2 regions of the Streptomyces cinnabarinus genome follow, and region 1 is predicted to be linked to the other one. Evidence: riboswitches for the same ligand, from Rfam matches in the RefSeq annotation. Region 1 holds a riboswitch; the other holds the start of a gene.
What was found. Region 1 has a riboswitch for S-adenosylmethionine ahead of thrC (threonine synthase). Riboswitches for the same ligand answer to the same signal wherever they lie in the genome.
Positions count from the first base shown of each region.

Region 1 (9,560 bases):
GCGCTCCGCGGCGGCCGCCGCCTCGGCGAACGCGCCGATGACGTCGTCCAGGTCCTGCCGGGTCATCGCCTTGCCGGTGGGCTCGTCGGCGCCGATGCGCAGACCCGAGGGGCCGACGGCGGGGGCGTCGGCGAACGGGGGCTGGCCCTGCTCGCGCACCATCCCGATGTGCCACAGCTGCGGGACGATCGTGCCGCCCGCGGCATGCACCGCGTCGGCGACCTTCGTCCACCCGGCGAGCTGCTCGGCGCCGTGGAACCGGGGCACCCGGTCGCTCTGCCCGGCCGAGTCATGTCCGACGTACGTGCCCTCGGTGACGATCAGACCGACACCGGCCGCGGCGCGTCGGGCGTAGTACGAGACCACGTCCTCGCCCGGGACGCCGCCCGGGGAGAACATCCGGGTCATCGGCGCCATGGCGATGCGGTTGGGGACGGTCAGGCCGTTGATCGAGGTCGGACGGGAGAGGATCTCGGCGGCGCGCGAGGCGGCCTCGGATGCGGCGACGGTCACGTGGGGGCTCCTTGGGGGTACCGGATGGTATGTGCGCGCGCATTGAACGCACCTCAGCGTCAACCCCGACGGCCCCGCGCCCCATTCCCCTGCATCCGCATCGCGGACGTGACCCCGGCAACACATGCCCGAGGGCGGCACCCCCCGATCGAACAGGGGGTGCCGCCCTCGGTAAGGACGTTGATCGACCGGGGTCGATCAGAAGTCCATGTCACCGCCCGGCATGCCGCCCGGAGCGGCCGCGGCGGCCTTCTCCGGCTTGTCGGCGATGACGGCCTCGGTGGTGAGGAACAGCGCGGCGATGGAGGCGGCGTTCTGCAGCGCGGAACGGGTCACCTTCGCCGGGTCGATGATGCCCTCGGCGATCATGTCGACGTACTCGCCGGTCGCGGCGTTCAGGCCGTGGCCGACCTGCAGACCGCGGACCTTCTCCACGACGACGCCACCCTCGAGACCACCGTTGACGGCGATCTGCTTGAGCGGGGCCTCCAGCGCGAGCTTCACGGCGTTGGCACCGGTGGCCTCGTCGCCTTCGAGCTCCAGCTTCTCGAACACCTGGGAGGCCTGGAGCAGGGCCACGCCACCACCGGCGACGATGCCCTCCTCGACGGCCGCCTTGGCGTTGCGCACGGCGTCCTCGATGCGGTGCTTGCGCTCCTTGAGCTCCACCTCGGTGGCGGCACCGGCCTTGATGACCGCGACACCACCGGCGAGCTTGGCCAGGCGCTCCTGGAGCTTCTCGCGGTCGTAGTCCGAGTCACTGTTCTCGATCTCGGCGCGGATCTGGTTGACCCGGCCCTGGACCTGCTCCGAGGAGCCGGCGCCGTCGACGATCGTGGTCTCGTCCTTGGTGATGACGACCTTGCGGGCCTTGCCCAGGAGGTCGAGGGTCGTGTTCTCGAGCTTGAGACCGACCTCCTCGGAGATGACCTCGCCGCCGGTGAGGATGGCGATGTCGTTCAGCATCGCCTTGCGACGGTCACCGAAGCCCGGGGCCTTGACGGCGACGGACTTGAAGGTGCCGCGGATCTTGTTGACGACCAGGGTCGACAGGGCCTCGCCCTCGACGTCCTCGGCGATGATCAGCAGCGGCTTGCCCGACTGCATGACCTTCTCCAGCAGCGGGAGCAGGTCCTTGACGGAGCCGATCTTGGAGTTGGCGATCAGGATGTACGGGTCGTCCAGGGACGCCTCCATACGCTCCATGTCGGTGGCGAAGTACGCCGAGATGTAGCCCTTGTCAAAGCGCATACCCTCGGTGAGCTCCAGCTCCAGACCGAAGGTCTGGGACTCCTCGACGGTGATGACGCCTTCCTTGCCGACCTTGTCCATGGCCTCGGCGATCAGCTCGCCGATCTGGGTGTCGGCGGCGGAGATGGAGGCCGTGGAGGCGATCTGCTCCTTGGTCTCGACGTCCTTCGCCTGCTCCAGCAGGGCGGCGGAGACGGCCTCGACGGCCTTCTCGATACCGCGCTTCAGGGCCATCGGGTTGGCACCGGCGGCGACGTTGCGCAGGCCCTCGCGGACCAGCGCCTGGGCGAGCACGGTCGCGGTGGTCGTACCGTCACCGGCGACGTCGTCCGTCTTCTTGGCGACTTCCTTGACCAGCTCGGCGCCGATCTTCTCGTACGGGTCCTCCAGCTCGATCTCCTTGGCGATGGACACACCATCGTTGGTGATCGTGGGGGCGCCCCACTTCTTCTCGAGGACGACGTTGCGGCCCTTGGGGCCGAGCGTCACCTTCACGGCGTCCGCGAGCTGGTTCATGCCGCGCTCGAGGCCGCGCCGCGCCTCCTCGTCGAACGCGATGATCTTGGCCATGTGAAGTGGTCCCTCCAGGACTGGGGGTGATTCCTTCGGACCGCGCCCGCGCCCGCGACGGACGGCCTGCCTGCCTCGTGGTTCCTTGCCCCACCCGGCCTGCGGGCCTCACCGACCCGGTCCTTCTTTGTCACTCTCACCTTCAGAGTGCTAACGCCAATGATTAGCACTCGGCCCATGCGAGTGCAAGCGGCTCTCGGGGATCGGGCGGGTGCGGCGACGGTGCGCCGACGGCGTCCGGGCACGCGGAAGGGCCCGCACCCTGGGGGTTGGGTCCCCTAGGTGCGAGCCCTTCAGCAGAAGACGTCGCTTGCGGTTCGTTGGTCGCGCGTTCAGGCAGTGACGCGAACCATGTCGGCCTGCGGGCCTTTCTGGCCCTGCGAGATCTCGAACTCGACCCGCTGGCCCTCTTCCAGGGTGCGGTACCCGTCCATCTGGATCGCGCTGTAGTGGACGAAAACATCCGCACCACCGTCGACCGCGATGAAGCCGTACCCCTTCTCCGCGTTGAACCACTTGACGGTGCCCTGAGCCATGCCTAACTCCCCTATTACTGGCCCTTGCACAGATCCGCACTTCGCGGATCCGGGTCAGACCTCACCCCCCACGGTTTGGGGGCGTGCGCCGGAACGCGTCGACCGCGGCTGAATGTATCTGTCCAACTGCCGTCTGCAACAGGTCAATCGGACGAGAATTCTGGACGTGTCCGGTCCGGAATGTAGTGAGAATTCGCCCGAATTCAGGGCAAGTCGGGCCCCACAAAAGGCATAGACGGCGCAAAAGGCGCGCACACTTTGGCTACTTCTTGTCGCATCGGAAGCCGGTACTCATATGCTTCCGGCATGCGGGGAGAAGCGCGTTCCCCAACTCTACAGGGCTCAACCATGCAGAATTGCCCCCTCCGTTTGTCTTACGGAGAGGGCAATTCGATGAACTCTCTGTGACGCACGTTACCGAAGGTAACGATCAGCCGCCGGCGACGGCCGGAATGATGGAAACACCGGCCCCGTCGGGCGTCGCCGTCTCCAGCCCCTGCTCGAAGCGGACGTCGTCGTCATTGACGTACACATTGACGAACCGGCGCAGCTTGCCCTGGTCGTCGAGAACCCGGGCGGCGATACCCGTGTGGTTCTTCTCCAGGTCGGCAATGACCTCGGCGAGAGTGCCGCCCTCAGCGGCGACCTCGGCGGCACCACCGGTGTAGGTGCGCAGGATGGTAGGGATGCGGACGGTAACGCTCACGATGAAAACCTCCGGAAGGACGACGCACCCAGGGGCGCGGGGCTGTGCTCGATGTGCGGCTAGACGAGCCCGGCCTCGCGGAACGAATCCAGGCTGGGGCGAATCGTGGCCGTGAGCCCCGTACCGGCCACCGCGTCAAGGGTCTTGAGGCCGTCGCCCGTGTTGAGGACGACCGTGGTCAGGGACGGGTCGAGGACGCCGTTCTCGATGAGCTTCTTCGTGACGCCCACCGTCACACCACCGGCGGTCTCCGCGAAGATGCCCTCGGTCCGGGCGAGGATCTTGATCGCTTCGACGACCTGCTCATCGGTCACGTCCTCCACCGCACCGCCGGTCCGGCGCGCGATGTCCAGGACGTACGGCCCGTCCGCCGGGTTGCCGATGGCCAGCGACTTGGCGATGGTGTTCGGCTTCTGCGGGCGGACGACGTCGTGGCCCGCCTTGAAGGCCACCGACACCGGCGAGCACCCCTCGGCCTGCGCACCGAAGATCTTGTACGGCTTGTCCTCGACGAGCCCGAGCTTGATCAGCTCCTGGAGCCCCTTGTCGATCTTCGTGAGCTGCGAGCCGGAGGCGATCGGCACGACCAGCTGGTCGGGGAGCTGCCAGCCGAGCTGCTCGCAGATCTCGTACGCGAGGGTCTTGGAGCCCTCCGCGTAGTACGGCCGCAGGTTGACGTTGACGAAGCCCCAGCCCTCGCCGGCCGGGTCGCCGATCAGCTCGGAGCAGAAGCGGTTCACATCGTCGTAGTTGCCCTCGATGCCGACGAGCTCACCGCCGTAGACCGCGGCCATGACGACCTTGCCCTGCTCCAGGTCGTGCGGGATGAACACGCAGGAGCGGAAGCCCGCGCGGGCGGCGGCGGCGCCGACGGCACCGGCCAGGTTGCCCGTGGAGGAGCAGGAGAGCGTGGTGAAGCCGAAGGCGCGCGCGGCCTCCAGCGCCTGGGCGACGACGCGGTCCTTGAAGGAGTGCGTCGGGTTGCCGGAGTCGTCCTTCACATACAAACCGCCGGTCACGCCGAGCTCGCGGGCCAGGTTGTCGGCCTTGACGAGCTGGGTCCAGCCGGGGTTGATGTTGGGCTTGTCGGCCACGTCCGCGGGGACGGGCAGCAGCGGCGCGTACCGCCAGATGTTCGCGGGTCCCGCTTCGATGCGCTTGCGGAGTTCCTCGGTGTCGTAGGCCGAGAAGTCGTAGGCGATCTCCAGCGGGCCGAAACACTCCTCGCATGCGAAGACCGGGCCGAGAGGCACGCGGTGGCCGCATTCGCGGCAGCTCAGGGCAGCGGCGGGACCGAGGTCGACGGTGGGATTTCCGGTGTTTGCGACAGTCTGCACAGCCATGTGAGGCGAGGCCCTTTCTCCTCATCTTCCTCACGACGCATCTCGCCGTGAGACGGATTTGGCACCTTCCCAAGCCGGGAGCCTCGCGTGAACGAGAGCCGACTGGAGGGTTGCCGGGGCTTCATCGGGCCGTATCCCTCTGCCCCTCTGGATGAGCGGTATGAAGTTGTGAACGTCGGGCCATCCCGGACATGCGATGGTCATCCGCGTTGTTCAAGACTGTAACCGACGACCTGGACAGTTGAGATAGTCGTCCGAACCGCGAGATGGATCACAGACAGAAGAGGAGCCGCGCACTGTGCTGAACGAAGTCGAGCGCTGGCTGGCCACCCGCTCCTGGTCGGTGACCGACCGCCCGCTCCACCAGGTCCTGGCGGCCAAGCAGCGCACTGGCCAGACGGTCTCCGTCGTGCTGCCCGCGCTCAACGAGGAGGAGACGGTCGGGGACATCGTCGCGGTGATCCGGCACGACCTGATGCGGCAGGTCCCGCTGGTCGACGAGATCGTGGTGGTGGACTCCGGTTCGGCCGACCGGACCTCCGAGGTCGCCGCGGCGGCCGGGGCGACCGTGGTGCACCGGGACGCGATCCTGCCGCGGATCCCCGCGGTGCCCGGCAAGGGCGAGGTGCTGTGGCGCTCGCTGCTGGTCACCCGGGGCGACATCGTCTGCTTCATCGACGCGGACCTGAAGGAGTTCTCCTCGGACTTCGTCTCCGGCATCGTCGGCCCGCTGCTCACCGACCCCGGGGTGGACCTGGTCAAGGCGATGTACGACCGTCCGCTCGGCGGGGCCGCCGGCCAGGGCGGCCGGGTCACCGAGCTGATGGCCCGCCCGCTGCTGAACATGCACTGGCCGCAGCTGGCCGGGTTCGTCCAGCCGCTCGGCGGGGAGTACGCGGCCCGCCGCTCCCTGCTGGAGCAGCTCCCCTTCCCGGTCGGCTACGGCGTGGAGCTCGGCATGCTGATCGACGCCCTGCATCTGGTGGGCCTGGACGCGCTGGCCCAGGTGGACGTCGGGGTGCGCAAGCACCGGCACCAGGACGGGCAGGCGCTCGGCCGGATGTCCGCCGCGATCTACCGCACCGCCCAGCTCCGGCTGGCCCGCGGGCATCTCGTCCGCCCCTCGCTGACCCAGTTCGAGCGCGGCGAGGACGGTTTCGAGCCGCGGACGTACTCGGTGGACACCGAGGAGCGGCCGCCGATGGTGGAGATCGCGGAGTACGCCTCCCGCAAGGTGGCGTAACCCTCGTCTCGTCCAGCGGCTCGTACGTTTGAGCGTTTACGGCACGGGCTAGGTTGGAGCACATGGCTTCCACGCATGTGGCTTCCGCCCGCGGTGCCGCCCAGGTGCTGGTCGCGTCGAACCGCGGCCCGGTCTCCTACGAGGTCCAGCAGGACGGCTCACTGCGCACCAGGCGCGGGGGCGGCGGACTGGTCTCAGGACTCTCGGCCATCGGCCCGGACGCCGGCGCCCTGTGGGTCTGCTCGGCGCTCTCCGACGGCGACCGCGAGGCGGTACGGCGCGGGGTCGGCGAGGACGGCGTGCGGATGCTGCCGATTCCGGCCGAGGTGCACGCGGACGCGTACAACGGCGTCGCCAACTCCGTGCTGTGGTTCGTGCACCACATGCTCTACCAGACTCCGCTAGAACCGGTGTTCGACGCCGATTTCTGGCGGCAGTGGGAGAACTACACCCGCTACAACCGGGCCTTCGCCGAGGCGCTGGCCGACGAGGCGGCCGAGGGTGCGGCGGTCCTGGTGCAGGACTACCACCTGACGCTGGTGCCGGGACTGCTCCGCAAGCTCCGCCCCGACCTGCGGATCGGCCACTTCTCGCACACCCCGTGGGCCCCGGTGGACTACTTCCGCATGCTGCCCGACCAGGTGGCGCGCGAGGTGCTGGAGGGCATGCTCGGCGCCGACCGGCTCGGCTTCCTCACCCGGCGCTGGGCGGACGCCTTCACCGTCTGCTGCACCGAGCTGACGGGCGGGCTCGGGGACACCGAGGTCGGTGTGCACGGCCTCGGGGCCGACGCCGAGTTCCTGCGCGCCCGCTCGCACGAGGCGGACGTCGAGGAGCGGATCACCGGGCTGCGGGCGGAAATCGGGGCCGGGCCCTCCGGGGCCGCCCGAAAGACGATCGTCCGGGTCGACCGGACCGAGCTGTCGAAGAACATCGTGCGCGGACTGCTGGCGTACCGGCAGCTCCTCGACGACCGCCCCGAGTGGCGCGAGCGGGTCGTGCACGTGGCCTTCGCCTACCCCTCCCGGCAGGACCTCGCCGTCTACCGGGACTACACCGCCGAGGTGCAGCGGCTGGCGGACGAGATCAACTCCCAGTACGGGACGCCGGGGTGGACCCCGGTCGTGCTGCACGTCAAGGACGACTTCGCGCGGTCCCTGGCCGCGTACCGGCTCGCCGACGTGGCCCTGGTCAACCCGGTCCGGGACGGGATGAACCTGGTCGCCAAGGAGGTGCCGGTCGTCTCCGACGAGGGCTGCGTACTGGTCCTGTCGCGGGAGGCGGGGGCGTACGCGGAACTGGGCGAGGACGCGCTCGTGGTGAACCCCTACGACATCCTGGGCACCGCGAACGCCCTGCACGAGGCGCTCACCATGGCCCCCGAGGAGCGGGCGGAGCGCGCCAAGCGGCTGTCGGCGGCGGCGACCGCCCTGCCGCCGTCGCAGTGGTTCCTGGACCAGCTGACGGCACTCACCGGCTCCTGACTACAGGCGGTCCGCCAAGGCGCTGAGCAGGCCCGCCACGCCCTGCGGGCCCCCCACCACCACGTCCGACTTCTCCGCCAGTTCCGGGACCTCGTCGCTGCCGCTGCACACCAGCAGGCCGGGGGTGCCGTCCAGGCGGAGCTTCTCCACGGCCGCGTAGGCGGGGAGGTCGCCGAGGTCGTCACCGGCGTAGAGGACCGAGCCGGCGTCGATCTCGCGGATGTAGTCCAGCAGGGCGACACCCTTGTCCATGCCGGGCGGGCGCAGCTCCAGGACCATGCGGCCCGGTTCGACGATCAGGCCGTGGCGGGCGGCGAGTTCGCCGAGCGGTGCGCGCAGCGCCTCGAACGCGGCCTGCGGATCGGCGGCCCGCCGGGTGTGCACGGCGACCGCGCGGCCCTTCTCCTCGATCCAGGTGCCGTGCCAGGCGCCGACGCCGTCGAGGACGCCGGGCAGTTCGGCGCGGACCGCGGCGACCCCGGGGTCGGGCGCGGGCGCGGAGACCGTGCCGGTGACCGCGTCCCAGCGCTCGGCGCCGTAGTGGCCGAGGACGACGAGGTGCTCCAGACCGGAGACGCCGGCGAATCCGCCGTAGCGGACCGCGACGCCGGCCGGGCGTCCGGTGAGCACCGCGACGGCGGCCACCTTCGGCGCGAGCGCGGCGAGCGCGGGCACCGCGTCCGGGTGGGCGCGGGCCTGCTCGGGGTCCGGGACGATCGGTGCGAGCGTCCCGTCGAAGTCGAGGGCGATCACCGCGCGCCCCGGGTCGGCAAGGATCGCGTCGAGACCGGCCCGTCCAGCGGGGGTGGCAGGGTCCGGCAAGGGGGTCGAGTCCGTGTGGCTGCCCATACGAGGGACCTTATCCAGCTACGGCCCCGCCGGTCAGCAACGCGGGAAAGCTCCGCCCACGGGTTGGCCGGGCGTCACCTCTCCGCCCTCCGCGACTCCCGTATCCGGCGCAGTCTGTTCACCGTCACCGGGTCGTGGGCGAGCGCCCGCCGGTCGTCGAGGAGGGCGTTGAGGAGCTGGTAGTAGCGGACGGGGGCGAGCCCCAGCTCCTCCCGTATCGCCCGCTCCTTCGCGCCGGGCCCCGGGAAGCCGCGCCGCTCCAGGGCCAGGACGGCCTGTTCCCCGGGGTTCAGCGGTTCCTGTTCCATGCGAGCACGGTAGCTCCCGGCACTGACAGCGGGCCGCCTACTCCGCGTTCTCCTCGGTCGCCGCCGTCGCCTGGAGCTCGCGCAGCACCGTGGCCGGGTCGCCGCCGTACGCCACCGCCCGGCCGATCTTCTGCTTGATCGCCGCGTTCACCGCGGCCCAGGAGGTACGGCCCACCGGATAGAGCTCGGAGGTGGGGAGCGCGTCCAGGAAGGGCTTCAGGTCCGCGTCCTCCTTCGCCACGCTCATGGTGTCCCAGACCGGAGTCGTCACGGGCAGCAGGTCGTACTCGCGGGAGAGGGAGAGCACGTTCTCGTCGTCGTAGACGAAGTCCAGGAAGTCGCCGGCCTCCTCGGCGTGGCCGTTCTGCTTGAACGCCATCATCCAGTCGGCGACGCCCATGGAGATCCGGCTCGGCCCCTCCACGCCCGGCATCGGCACCATGCCGAACTTCACGCCCTTCGCGGCGGCCGCCTTCATCAGCGTGGGATGGCCGTTGAGCATGCCGACGTCGCCGTCGGTGAACGCCTCGAAGGCGTCCGCGCGGTCGAGCGACTTGGGCTCGACCGGACCGACGAGGTCCTCGCCGACCAGCTCGGACTTCAGCCAGTCGAAGGTCTCGACGTTCTCGTCGGAGTCCAGGACGTAGGAGCCCGTGTTGGGGTCGGTGTAGCCGCCCCGGCCGCTGAGCAGCCACTGCATGGTCTCGGCCTGCGCCTCCTCGGGACCGAGCGGCAGGGCGTAGGGGAACTTCACCCC
Region 1 is NZ_CP114413.1:4,196,227-4,205,786, forward strand. Features, by position in the region: gene STRCI_RS18795 (NADH:flavin oxidoreductase) at 1-513, opposite strand, end outside; gene groL (chaperonin GroEL) at 712-2,334, opposite strand; gene STRCI_RS18805 (cold-shock protein) at 2,667-2,870, opposite strand; gene STRCI_RS18810 (MoaD/ThiS family protein) at 3,301-3,576, opposite strand; gene thrC (threonine synthase) at 3,636-4,919, opposite strand; SAM riboswitch class I at 4,938-5,077, opposite strand; gene STRCI_RS18820 (glucosyl-3-phosphoglycerate synthase) at 5,218-6,162, shown strand; gene STRCI_RS18825 (alpha,alpha-trehalose-phosphate synthase (UDP-forming)) at 6,225-7,646, shown strand; gene otsB (trehalose-phosphatase) at 7,647-8,495, opposite strand; gene STRCI_RS18835 (DUF3263 domain-containing protein) at 8,570-8,803, opposite strand; gene STRCI_RS18840 (ABC transporter substrate-binding protein) at 8,841-9,560, opposite strand, start outside.

Region 2 (9,560 bases), 1.6 Mb from region 1:
GCCTGCGAGCTGATGGCAACGGCGGCAGCAGCGGCGGTGGTCAGCACGGTCACACGTGCGCGGCTCGGCTGCTTGGGTCGACGGTGGGACGCCACGGAGGCGAACTCCTTCTCCTCAGTGATCTTCCGATCGAAGGTTCGAAGGCAGACCCTAGTGACACAGTTGTGATCAGTTCAAACCCCTGGGCGATTTATCCCGGTTACGGTCCGCATTCTTTACCATCAACCCACGTGCAGTGATCCCCACTTGACGCTACGTTGCGTGACGGTTCCGTCAATTCGGGCATTGCAGCTGTACGTTGACCTTCAGGACAGTCGCTTCAGAAGCACCGCAGATGCCACCGGCCGGGCGCCCGCCCTGGCGACCCCGTCGGCCACCTCGCGGTCGGTGGAGACGACGATGACCGGACGGCCGGGCGGCTCGGCCCGCACCAGCTGACGGATCAACTCGTCGGCCGTCACACCGGGCTTGGAGAACAGCACCCGGACCCCGCGCGGCGGCGCCAGCAGCACCGGCGCGGCCAGCTCGGCCCCGTCGAAGACACAGGTCACCTCGGCGCCGGTCTGCGCGGCGAGCTGGGAGAGCTGGCCGAGCAGCCGGAGCCGCTGCTTCTCCAGCGGCATCTGGGGATAGCCGGTCTTGGTGACGTTGTAGCCGTCGACGACCAGATGCGCCTGCGGCAGCGCCAGCAACTGGTCGATGATGGCCGGATCGTTCTCGGACAGCGCCCGCGCGGCGATGTCCTTCGGGGTCATTCGTCCCGGTTCGACCGCGTCCACGGTCTCGGCCGGGCGCACCGACACCGGCGGCAACGCCAGTTCCCGGCGCAGCCCTTGGGTGGCGTCGAGCAGGGTGTCCAGCAGCAGCCGTACCCGCATGTCCTCCACGCTGCGGCCCTCGCGCGCCGCCCTGCGGGTGGCCTCCAGGGCGGCCTCGGCCTCCCCGAGCCGGGACTTCAGCCGCCGGGACTCGCTCTCGGCGGCGGACACCTGGCCGTGCGTCTCCGCGCGGACGGCCTCGATCTCACCCTGCGCCTTGCGCAGCGCCGCCTCACCGCGCTTGACGTCGCTCTGGGCGGCGCGCAGCTTGCGGTGAAGCGATTCGGCTTCCTTCCTGGCCGCGTCCAGCTCGGTGCGCAGCCGCTCGGCCTCCGCCCGGGTCTGCTCCCTGGACCGGTCGATCTCGGCGCGCAGCCGCTCCAGTTCGGCCCGGCTCTCCTCGTCGGCGCGCTCGGCGTCGGCGCGCTGGGCCTCCTCGCCGGCCGCGGTCACCAGCTTGACCCAGCCGGTGGGCCGCAGCACGTAGGCCGCGGCCGCCACATCGAGCGGATCCGCGGCCGGGGGCGGCGAGCCGGAGTCGAGGGCGCCGGCGATCTCCGGCTGGGCCTCTCTCAGCTTCTCCCCGATGCGCTGACGGAAGAGTGGATCCGTCTCCAGCGCGGCGGCCATGGCGTTGCCGGCGAACTTGGCCCGGCGATTCGGGGCGAATCGGGCGTACTGCCGTAGCTGGGCGGGCAGTTCACCGACGGTCAGCCCGCCGAAGCCGTCCGAGACGATCTGTACGACTCTTCTGCGCACCCCGTCGGGCAGCGGACGGTCGAGCACTTCAGCGGCGCCGTCGCCCGGCCCCCCGCCTGCGGTCTCCACCATCCGTCGTCACCCCAATACCTGTGCGGGACCCCCTGGCTGAGGGGATCCCCCGAGCGGGGCCCGCTCCGCTCAGGAGCCGGCGCCCGGCCTGTCCACGAGTTCCACCTGGTCCACGGCGTTGCACCAGCGGCAGCGCACCGACTCGATGGTCTCACTGACCACCTCGCGCTCCTCGACCTTCGGCTCACCGGCGAGGTCGAGGTGGACGTACTCGACGACCTTCGACGAGCGGGTCACGTCGAAGCGGGTGAGGTTGCCGCACAGAGTGCAGCGCCACCGCGTGGTGGCCGTCGGCAGGGGAACCGTCATCGCGACTGTTCTTTCCTTCCAGTGTCGGTGACTCACCGGTGTCCCGGTGCGTGTGGCTCGTAACCCTACGGCCTGGCGGGTACTCACCGCTCGGCCGTCCACGGCGGCGAGGCGGTCTGTGAGAGTAGGCCCCGTTACGTCATGCTCTGTGTTCATGATCGGCAACTGGACCAGCACGGCCGTCCGGGGTATGCGGATGCCCGCCGCGCCCGTCACTTACGCACTGATCGGCCTGTGCACGCTGATCTTTCTGATCGGGCCCGCCTCGGGGCTGAATCCCGGCTACGGCACCGGGGACGGGCTGATCGCGGCGCAGCGGGCGTACTTCCGGCGCTGGGGGGTGGTCCCGGCCGAGCTGTTCGAGGGGTCGCCGCGGGCCGCCCTCACCCCGGCCACGGCGCTGTTCGTGCACGGCAGCTGGGTGCACCTGCTGGGCAACATGCTCTTCCTCTACGTCTTCGGCGTGATGACCGAGGAGCGCATGGGCCGTGTCCAGTTCACGCTCTTCTACCTGGGCTGCGGCTATCTCGCCCTGCTCGGCTACGCGGCCGCCAACTCCGACTCCGAGCAGTCCCTGGTGGGCGCGTCCGGCGCGATCTCCGCGGTGCTCGGCGCGTTCCTGGCGCTGTTCCCACGGGCCCGGGTGACCAGCCTGCTGCCGTTCCTGTTCTTCCTGCCGCTGCGCTTCCCGGCGTGGGTGGTGCTGCCCTTCTGGGCGGCCCTGCAATGGCTGGCGGCGGGCCGGGCGGCGAACGGACCCGGGGTGGCGTATCTGGCCCACCTCGTGGGCTTCGGCCTGGGCTGCGGCTTCGCCTGGGTGCGGTTCGGCCGTACGACTAGAGTGAAGGCCGTCCCCGCGACGCCGGCCCCCGAGGGAGAGAAACAACCGTGATCACCGCGATCGTGCTCATCAAGACCAGCGTGGACCGGATTCCCGAGATCGCCGAGCAGATCGCCTCGCTGGACAGCGTGAGCGAGGTCTTCTCCGTCACCGGCACCTACGACCTGATCGCCATGGTCCGGGTCAAGGAGCACGAGGACCTCGCCGAGGTCATCCCCGGCCGCATCAGCAAGATCCCGGGCGTGGAGGGCACGGACACCCACGTGGCGTTCCGCACCTACTCCCAGCACGACCTGGAGGCCGCGTTCTCGATCGGCCTGGACGGCTAGGGCCGGTCCGTTCGGATCAGTCCGGCGTCGCGGGCCCTGGCACGCACATCTGCGGCGTTGTCGCCTTGCAGCTGCAATCACCAGACCCCGCTCGACTCGGGCCGGGCAGCACCGCGTCTTGCAGCCGGCCTGATCCAAACGACAGGTCCTGGGAGCTAGGACGTCAGGTCGAGGGCTGCGATGCCCTCGGCCGAGGTGACGTAGATGCGGTTGCCGCGGATCAGCGGGGCCGAGACCGGGTAGCCTGCGGGCAGCGGGAAGCGCCAGATCCGCTCGCCCTTGAGGTTCAGGGCGTGGATCTCCTCGGGGGTCTGGACGAAGATCCGGCCGCCCGAGAACGCCGGTTCGGTGACGTCGTCGTCCCCGGCGCGGTACGTCCAGGCCGGTTCGCCGTCCGCCGTGAACGCCTTCAGGACCTGGTCCTCCGTGACGAGGGCCAGCGAGCCGGCCGCGGTGACCGGGTACTCCCACCCGCCGTCGGCCTCCTTGCTCCGCCACAGCCGGTTCCCGTCGAGCGAGTAGCCGTGCCAGGTCCACTCGCCGGCGGAGGCCGCGGCCAGGGCCCGGCCCGCCACCACCACGGGCCGCCGGAGGTCGGTGGCCACCTCCACGTCCCACAGCGGTGTACCGTCCCCGGCCTCGAAGGCGGCCAGCCGCCCCGCGCGGGTGCCTGCGTAGACCACGCCCTGGTGCACCAGCGGTGCCTCGGTGAGCGCGCCCTTGAGCCCGCGCTGCCAGCGCGCACTGCCGTCCGCCGCGTAGGCGCGCAGCTCCCCGATCTCCTCGTCCCCGGCGCCCACCACGATCGTGTCGCCGACGAGGACGGGGGCGGTGCCCTCCGGCCCGAGGTCCCTGCTCCAGCCGCGCTTGCCCGCCGTGTCGTACCGGCACAGCCGCAGCCGCTGGGAGCCGTCCGCGCTGTCGCCCTCGACCACGGTGCAGTACACGCCGTCCGCCGTCGCCACGGGATCGAGACCGGAGCCCCCGAGGTCGGCCTTCCAGAGGTCGGCGCCATCGGCGGAGAGCGCGTACAGGTCGACGGAGGACGTGGCGGCGTACAGCACGTCACCCTTGGGCGAGAGCGCGCCGAGCTGCCGTGTCATGACCTGGTCCAGGGAGACCTGCCAGCGCACGGCCGGCTTCCCGGTGGCCGGTGCGGACGGCGTGTCCTTCTTCCCCCGCTCCGGCTCCCGCAGCCACCACCAGCCGCCCACGCCCGAGGCTGCGGCCACCACGGCCCCACCGGCCACGGCCCGCAGCACACCCCGCCGCGACGGCGGCACGGGCGCCCCGGCCGGCGGTACGACCGCGTCCGGCACCGTCACCGGGGCCACGTACTCGACCCCGCTCTCCCGCTCACCGTCCTCCCCCGGCACCCACCGCGCGCCGCCCCCGGTGAACCAGCCCGGCCGCGCCGCGGCGCGCAGTGACGCCTCGGTGTGTCCCACGGCCGCCATGACGGCCTCCGGCAGCGGCCGCCCGGCCGGGTCCTGACGAAGACAGGACTCCACCAGCGGGCGGAACTCCCCGGGCACCGCCGACAGATCGTGGTCGCCGTTCAGGATGCGCAGCAGCACCACCGACTCGTGCCCCTCGCCGAAGGGCGGGCGGCCGCCGGAGGCGTGGGCGAGGACGGCGCCCAGCGCGAACACATCGCTCTGCGGGCCCACTCCGGTGCTGTTGCGGATCTGTTCCGGGGAGACATAGCCGACCGTGCCGACGATCGATCCGGGATTCGTCAGCGCGGTCGCCTCCAGCGCCCGGACGATGCCGAAGTCGATGACCCGCGGTCCGTCCGCGGCCAGCAGGATGTTGGAGGGCTTGAGGTCCCGGTGGACCAGGCCCCTGGCGTGGATCGCGGTCAGGGCCCGGCCGAGCGCCGCCGCGAGCAGCCGTACGGCGGGCGCGGGCAGCGGACCGGCGTCCAGGACCGCGTCCCGCAGGGTCGGCCCCTCGACGAACTCGGTCGCCATCCACGGCGGTTCGCCCTCGGGATCGGCGTCGACGACCCGGGCGGTGTACGTGCCGTCCCCGCCCACGTCCCGCGCGGCCCGCAGCTCCTGGCGGAACCGGGCGCGGAAGGTGCGGTCCCCGGCGTGCTCGGGCCGCACCACCTTGACGGCCAGCCGCACCCCGCCGCGCGCCTCGGCGAGATACACCTCGCCCATCCCTCCGGCACCCAGCCGTCCGAGCACCTCGTACGGCCCGATCCGTCGAGGATCCGTCTCCCGCAGCGCCTGCACCCCGCCGCCCCCCGTTCGTCCCCGTTCGATTCCCCCCGGGGAGCGTACGTCAGCGGATCACACCGCGGGCACGCAACGCCCGTCCTCCGTGCGGTAGTTCCACTTCGCACCGTCGCTGACCAGCTCGCGCACCGCGGTCACGAACCGCTCCACGTGCTCGTCCGGCGTGCCCGCGCCGAAGCTGACCCGGATCGCGTTGAGGGACTTCTCACCCGGCGCCGCCTCGGGGGCGCCGCACTCCCCCTGGGTCTGCGGGTCGCTGCCGAGCAGGGTGCGGACCAGGGGGTGGGCGCAGAACAGGCCGTCGCGGACGCCGATGCCGTACTCGGCGGAGAGGGCCGCGGCGAAGTGGGAGCTGTTCCAGCCGTCGACGACGAAGGAGAGGACGCCGACGCGCGGGGCGTCGTCGCCGAAGAGGGAGAGGATCCGCACCTCGGGCACCTCGGCGAGGCCCGCGCGGACCTTCTCGATCAGGTACTCCTCACGGGCCACCAGGGTGTCGAACCCGGCCTCCGTCAGGGCCTTGCAGGCCGACGCGATGGAGTAGGCGCCGATGACGTTCGGCGAACCGGCCTCGTGCCGCGCCGCGCTGTCGTGCCACTCCACGTCCACTCCCCCGTCCGCGCGGCGGCTGACCTTGCGGCTGGCGCCGCCGCCCGCGAGATACGGCTCGGCCGCGCGCAGCCAGTCGGCGCGTCCGGCCAGGACACCAGAGCCGAAGGGGGCGTAGAGCTTGTGGCCGGAGAAGGCGATCCAGTCGACGTCGAGGTCCTGGACGGAGACCGGGTGGTGCGGGGCGAGCTGGGCGGCGTCGAGGACGATCCGGGCGCCGTGCGCGTGCGCGGCGGCGGCCAGTTCCCGCACCGGCCACAGCTCGCCGGTGACGTTGGAGGCGCCGGTGACGCAGACCAGGGCCGGGCCGTGGGGGGCACGGTCGGCGAGGGCGCGCTCCAGGTTCGCCACGGCCTGCTGCGGGGTGCGCGGGGCGTCGAGGTAGGTGACCTCGGCGTCCTGCCAGGGCAGCAGCGAGGCGTGGTGCTCGGTCTCGAAGACGAAGACCTGGCAGTCGGCGGGCAGGGCGGCGGCGAGCAGGTTCAGCGAGTCCGTGGTGGACCGGGTGAAGATCAGCTGGTCGTCGGCGCGGCAGTCCAGGAACTCGGCGACGGTCCTGCGGGCGTTCTCGAAGAGGTCGGTGGAGAGCTGCGAGAGGTACCCGGCACCCCGGTGGACGCTGCCGTAGTACGGCGCGTAGGCGGCGACGTCGTCCCAGACGCGCTGGAGGGCGGGGGCGCTGGCCGCGTAGTCGAGCGCGGCGTAGGTGGTCTCGCCGCCGGTGACCAGCGGGACGGTGACATCCCGGCCCAGAACGGGCAGCGGGGAACAAATGGCCGGGGCGGAGGCAGCGGTGGAGACAGACATGACGAGGGCTCCCGTGAATGAAGAGGTGTGAGAGAAAAGGGGTACGCAGAAGCGGGGCTCAGCGGCCCTATCGCATTCGCTTGCTCACGGAAGAAACTCCTCGACGACCGCGCTTGCCATGAACCTTGCTGTTCACGGCCTGGTCTTCACCCGGGGCACCCCGCCACGGACGGAGGGTTGCCGGACAGTCGGCCGGGGCCTCATGACTGTCACTCATGACCTGGTACAGGAACGTACGCGAAATGATCGATGCCCCGCAACCCGTGTCCGGATCGCGGGACATCCCGCACCGCTCGTTACTGGTTGCTGGCGGCGACCCAGCGCTCCAGCGTCCGCTTGGCGGCGCCCGAGTCGATCGACTCCGCGGCCTTCGCCATGCCGGCGCCGATCTGCTCGGCCAGCGGCGCCCCGGTGGGGTGCAGGGCGACCAGGGCCGCAGCCGAGTTCAGCAGGACCGCGTCCCGGACCGGGCCGGTCTCGCCGTTCAGCAGGCGCCGGGCCACATCCGCGTTGTACGCGGCGTCCGCGCCGCGCAGGGCCTCGACGGGGACGAGGTCGATACCGACGTCCCGGGGGTCGAAGGACTCCTCGGTGACCTTGCCGTCGCGGACGGTCCAGACCCGGGAGGTCGAGGTCGTGGTCAGCTCGTCCAGGCCGTCGTCGCCGCGGAACACCAGGGAGGAGTTGCCGCGCTCGGCGAACACCCCGGCCACGATGGGCGCCATCCGCGGATCGGCGACCCCGACGGCCTGCGCCCGCACCCGGGCCGGGTTGGTCAGCGGACCGAGGACGTTGAAGACGGTCCTGATCCCCAACTGGCCGCGCGCCGCGCCCGCGTGACGCATCGCCGGATGGAACTTCGCCGCGAAGCAGAAGGTGATCCCGGCCTCCTCGGCCACCTGCGGCACCCGGGCCACCGGCAGGTTCAGGTTCACCCCGAGCTTCTCCAGGACGTCCGAGGAGCCGGAGGCGGAGGACGCCGCCCGGTTGCCGTGCTTGACGACCTTGGCGCCCGCGCCGGCCACCACGATCGCGGACATCGTGGAGATGTTCACGGTCTTGGCGCCGTCGCCGCCGGTGCCGACGATGTCGACGGTGTCGCCCGCCACCTCGATCACGTTCGCGTGCTCGTACATGGTGCGGACGAAGCCGGTGATCTCCTCGACGGTCTCGCCCTTGGCCCGCAGGGCCACCACGAACCCGGCGATCTGCGCGTCGGTCGCCTCGCCGCGCATGATCAGGTCCATCGCCCAGGCCGTGTCGTCGGCGCTCAGGTCGCGCCCCTCCAGCAGGCCGTTCAGCAGCGGGGGCCAGGAACGGCCCGCCGCGGTGTCGCCTCCAGCGGGGGTCACAGCGCTCATAAGGCCGCTCCTGAGTGTCGTAAGAGAGTGTGACCCCACCCTATCCAGCTCAGGGAACGGAGAAGGGCCCCCGTCCGAAGACCGGACGGGGGCCCTTCTGGTGCGCGTGGCGTGCGCAGCGATCAGTGGTGGCCGTGGCCGCTCGTGATCTCCTTGTACTCCTCGACGGTCGGCTTCGGAATCTGGGATTCCTCGCCGTAGTACGCATTGCTGAGCTTGGCGCGCAGCTTCTCGGAGCCCTTCACCTTGCGCTCGACACCGTTCTCGTCGACCGTCGGGCCGATCTCGGCCGGCTGGTACTGCTCGTGCGCGGTGAGGGTGTGCAGCGCGTCCTGGCTGAGCGGCTCGTGCACCTCGATGAACTCACCGTGCGGCAGGCGCTTGATGATGCCCGACTCGCGGCCGTGCAGCACCTTGTCCTTGTCCCGGCGCTGCAGGCCCATGCAGATCCGCTTGGTGACGACGAACGCCAGGACCGGGGCGACGAAGAACGCGATCCGGACGAACCAGGTGATGGCGTTGATCGACAGGTGGAAGTGGGTGGCCCACAGGTCGTTTCCACCACCGATCAGCAGCACCATGTACCAGGTGATCCAGGCGACACCGAAGGCGGTACGGGTCGGCGCGTTGCGCGGGCGGTCCAGGATGTGGTGCTCGCGCTTGTCGCCGGTGACCCAGGACTCGATGAACGGGTAGACCGCGATCGCGACCAGGACCAGCGGGAAGATCACCAGCGGGATGAACACACCCAGGACGAGCGTGTGACCCCAGAAGTTGATCTCCCAGCCCGGCATGACACGGATCAGGCCCTCGGAGAAGCCCATGTACCAGTCGGGCTGGGCGCCGGTGGACACCTGGTCCGGCCGGTAGGGGCCGATCGCCCAGATCGGGTTGATCGTGGCGATCGCCGAGATGGCCGCGATGACACCGAAGACCAGGAAGAAGAAGCCTCCGGCCTTGGCCATGTAGACCGGCAGCAGCGGCATGCCGACGACGTTCTTGTTGGTCTTGCCCGGGCCCGCGTACTGCGTGTGCTTGTGGAAGACGACCAGGATCAGGTGGCCGACCACCAGACCGAGCATGATGCCCGGCAGCAGCAGGATGTGGACCGAGTAGAAGCGGGCCACGAAGTCGCCGCCCGGGAACTCCCCGCCGAACAGGAAGAACGACAGGTACGTGCCGACGATCGGCACGGACAGGACCGCACCCTCCATGAAGCGGACACCGGTTCCGGAGAGCAGGTCGTCCGGGAGCGAGTAACCGGTGAAGCCGGTGAACATGCCGAGGACGAACAGCAGGAAGCCGAAGACCCAGTTGATCTCACGCGGCTTGCGGAACGCGCCCGTGAAGAACACGCGCATCATGTGCACGAACATGCCCGCGAGGAAGATCAGCGCGGCCCAGTGGTG
Region 2 is NZ_CP114413.1:2,602,579-2,612,138, forward strand. Features, by position in the region: gene STRCI_RS11760 (C40 family peptidase) at 1-95, opposite strand, end outside; gene STRCI_RS11765 (NYN domain-containing protein) at 306-1,649, opposite strand; gene STRCI_RS11770 (hypothetical protein) at 1,719-1,958, opposite strand; gene STRCI_RS11775 (rhomboid family intramembrane serine protease) at 2,113-2,850, shown strand; gene STRCI_RS11780 (Lrp/AsnC family transcriptional regulator) at 2,847-3,128, shown strand; gene STRCI_RS11785 (protein kinase domain-containing protein) at 3,284-5,371, opposite strand; gene STRCI_RS11790 (aminotransferase class V-fold PLP-dependent enzyme) at 5,429-6,790, opposite strand; SAM riboswitch class IV at 6,895-7,011, opposite strand; gene trpD (anthranilate phosphoribosyltransferase) at 7,087-8,151, opposite strand; gene qcrB (cytochrome bc1 complex cytochrome b subunit) at 8,274-9,560, opposite strand, start outside.
Region 2: it holds a riboswitch for S-adenosylmethionine, as region 1 does, so the genes downstream of both, STRCI_RS11790 (aminotransferase class V-fold PLP-dependent enzyme) here and thrC (threonine synthase) in region 1, are expected to answer to the same signal.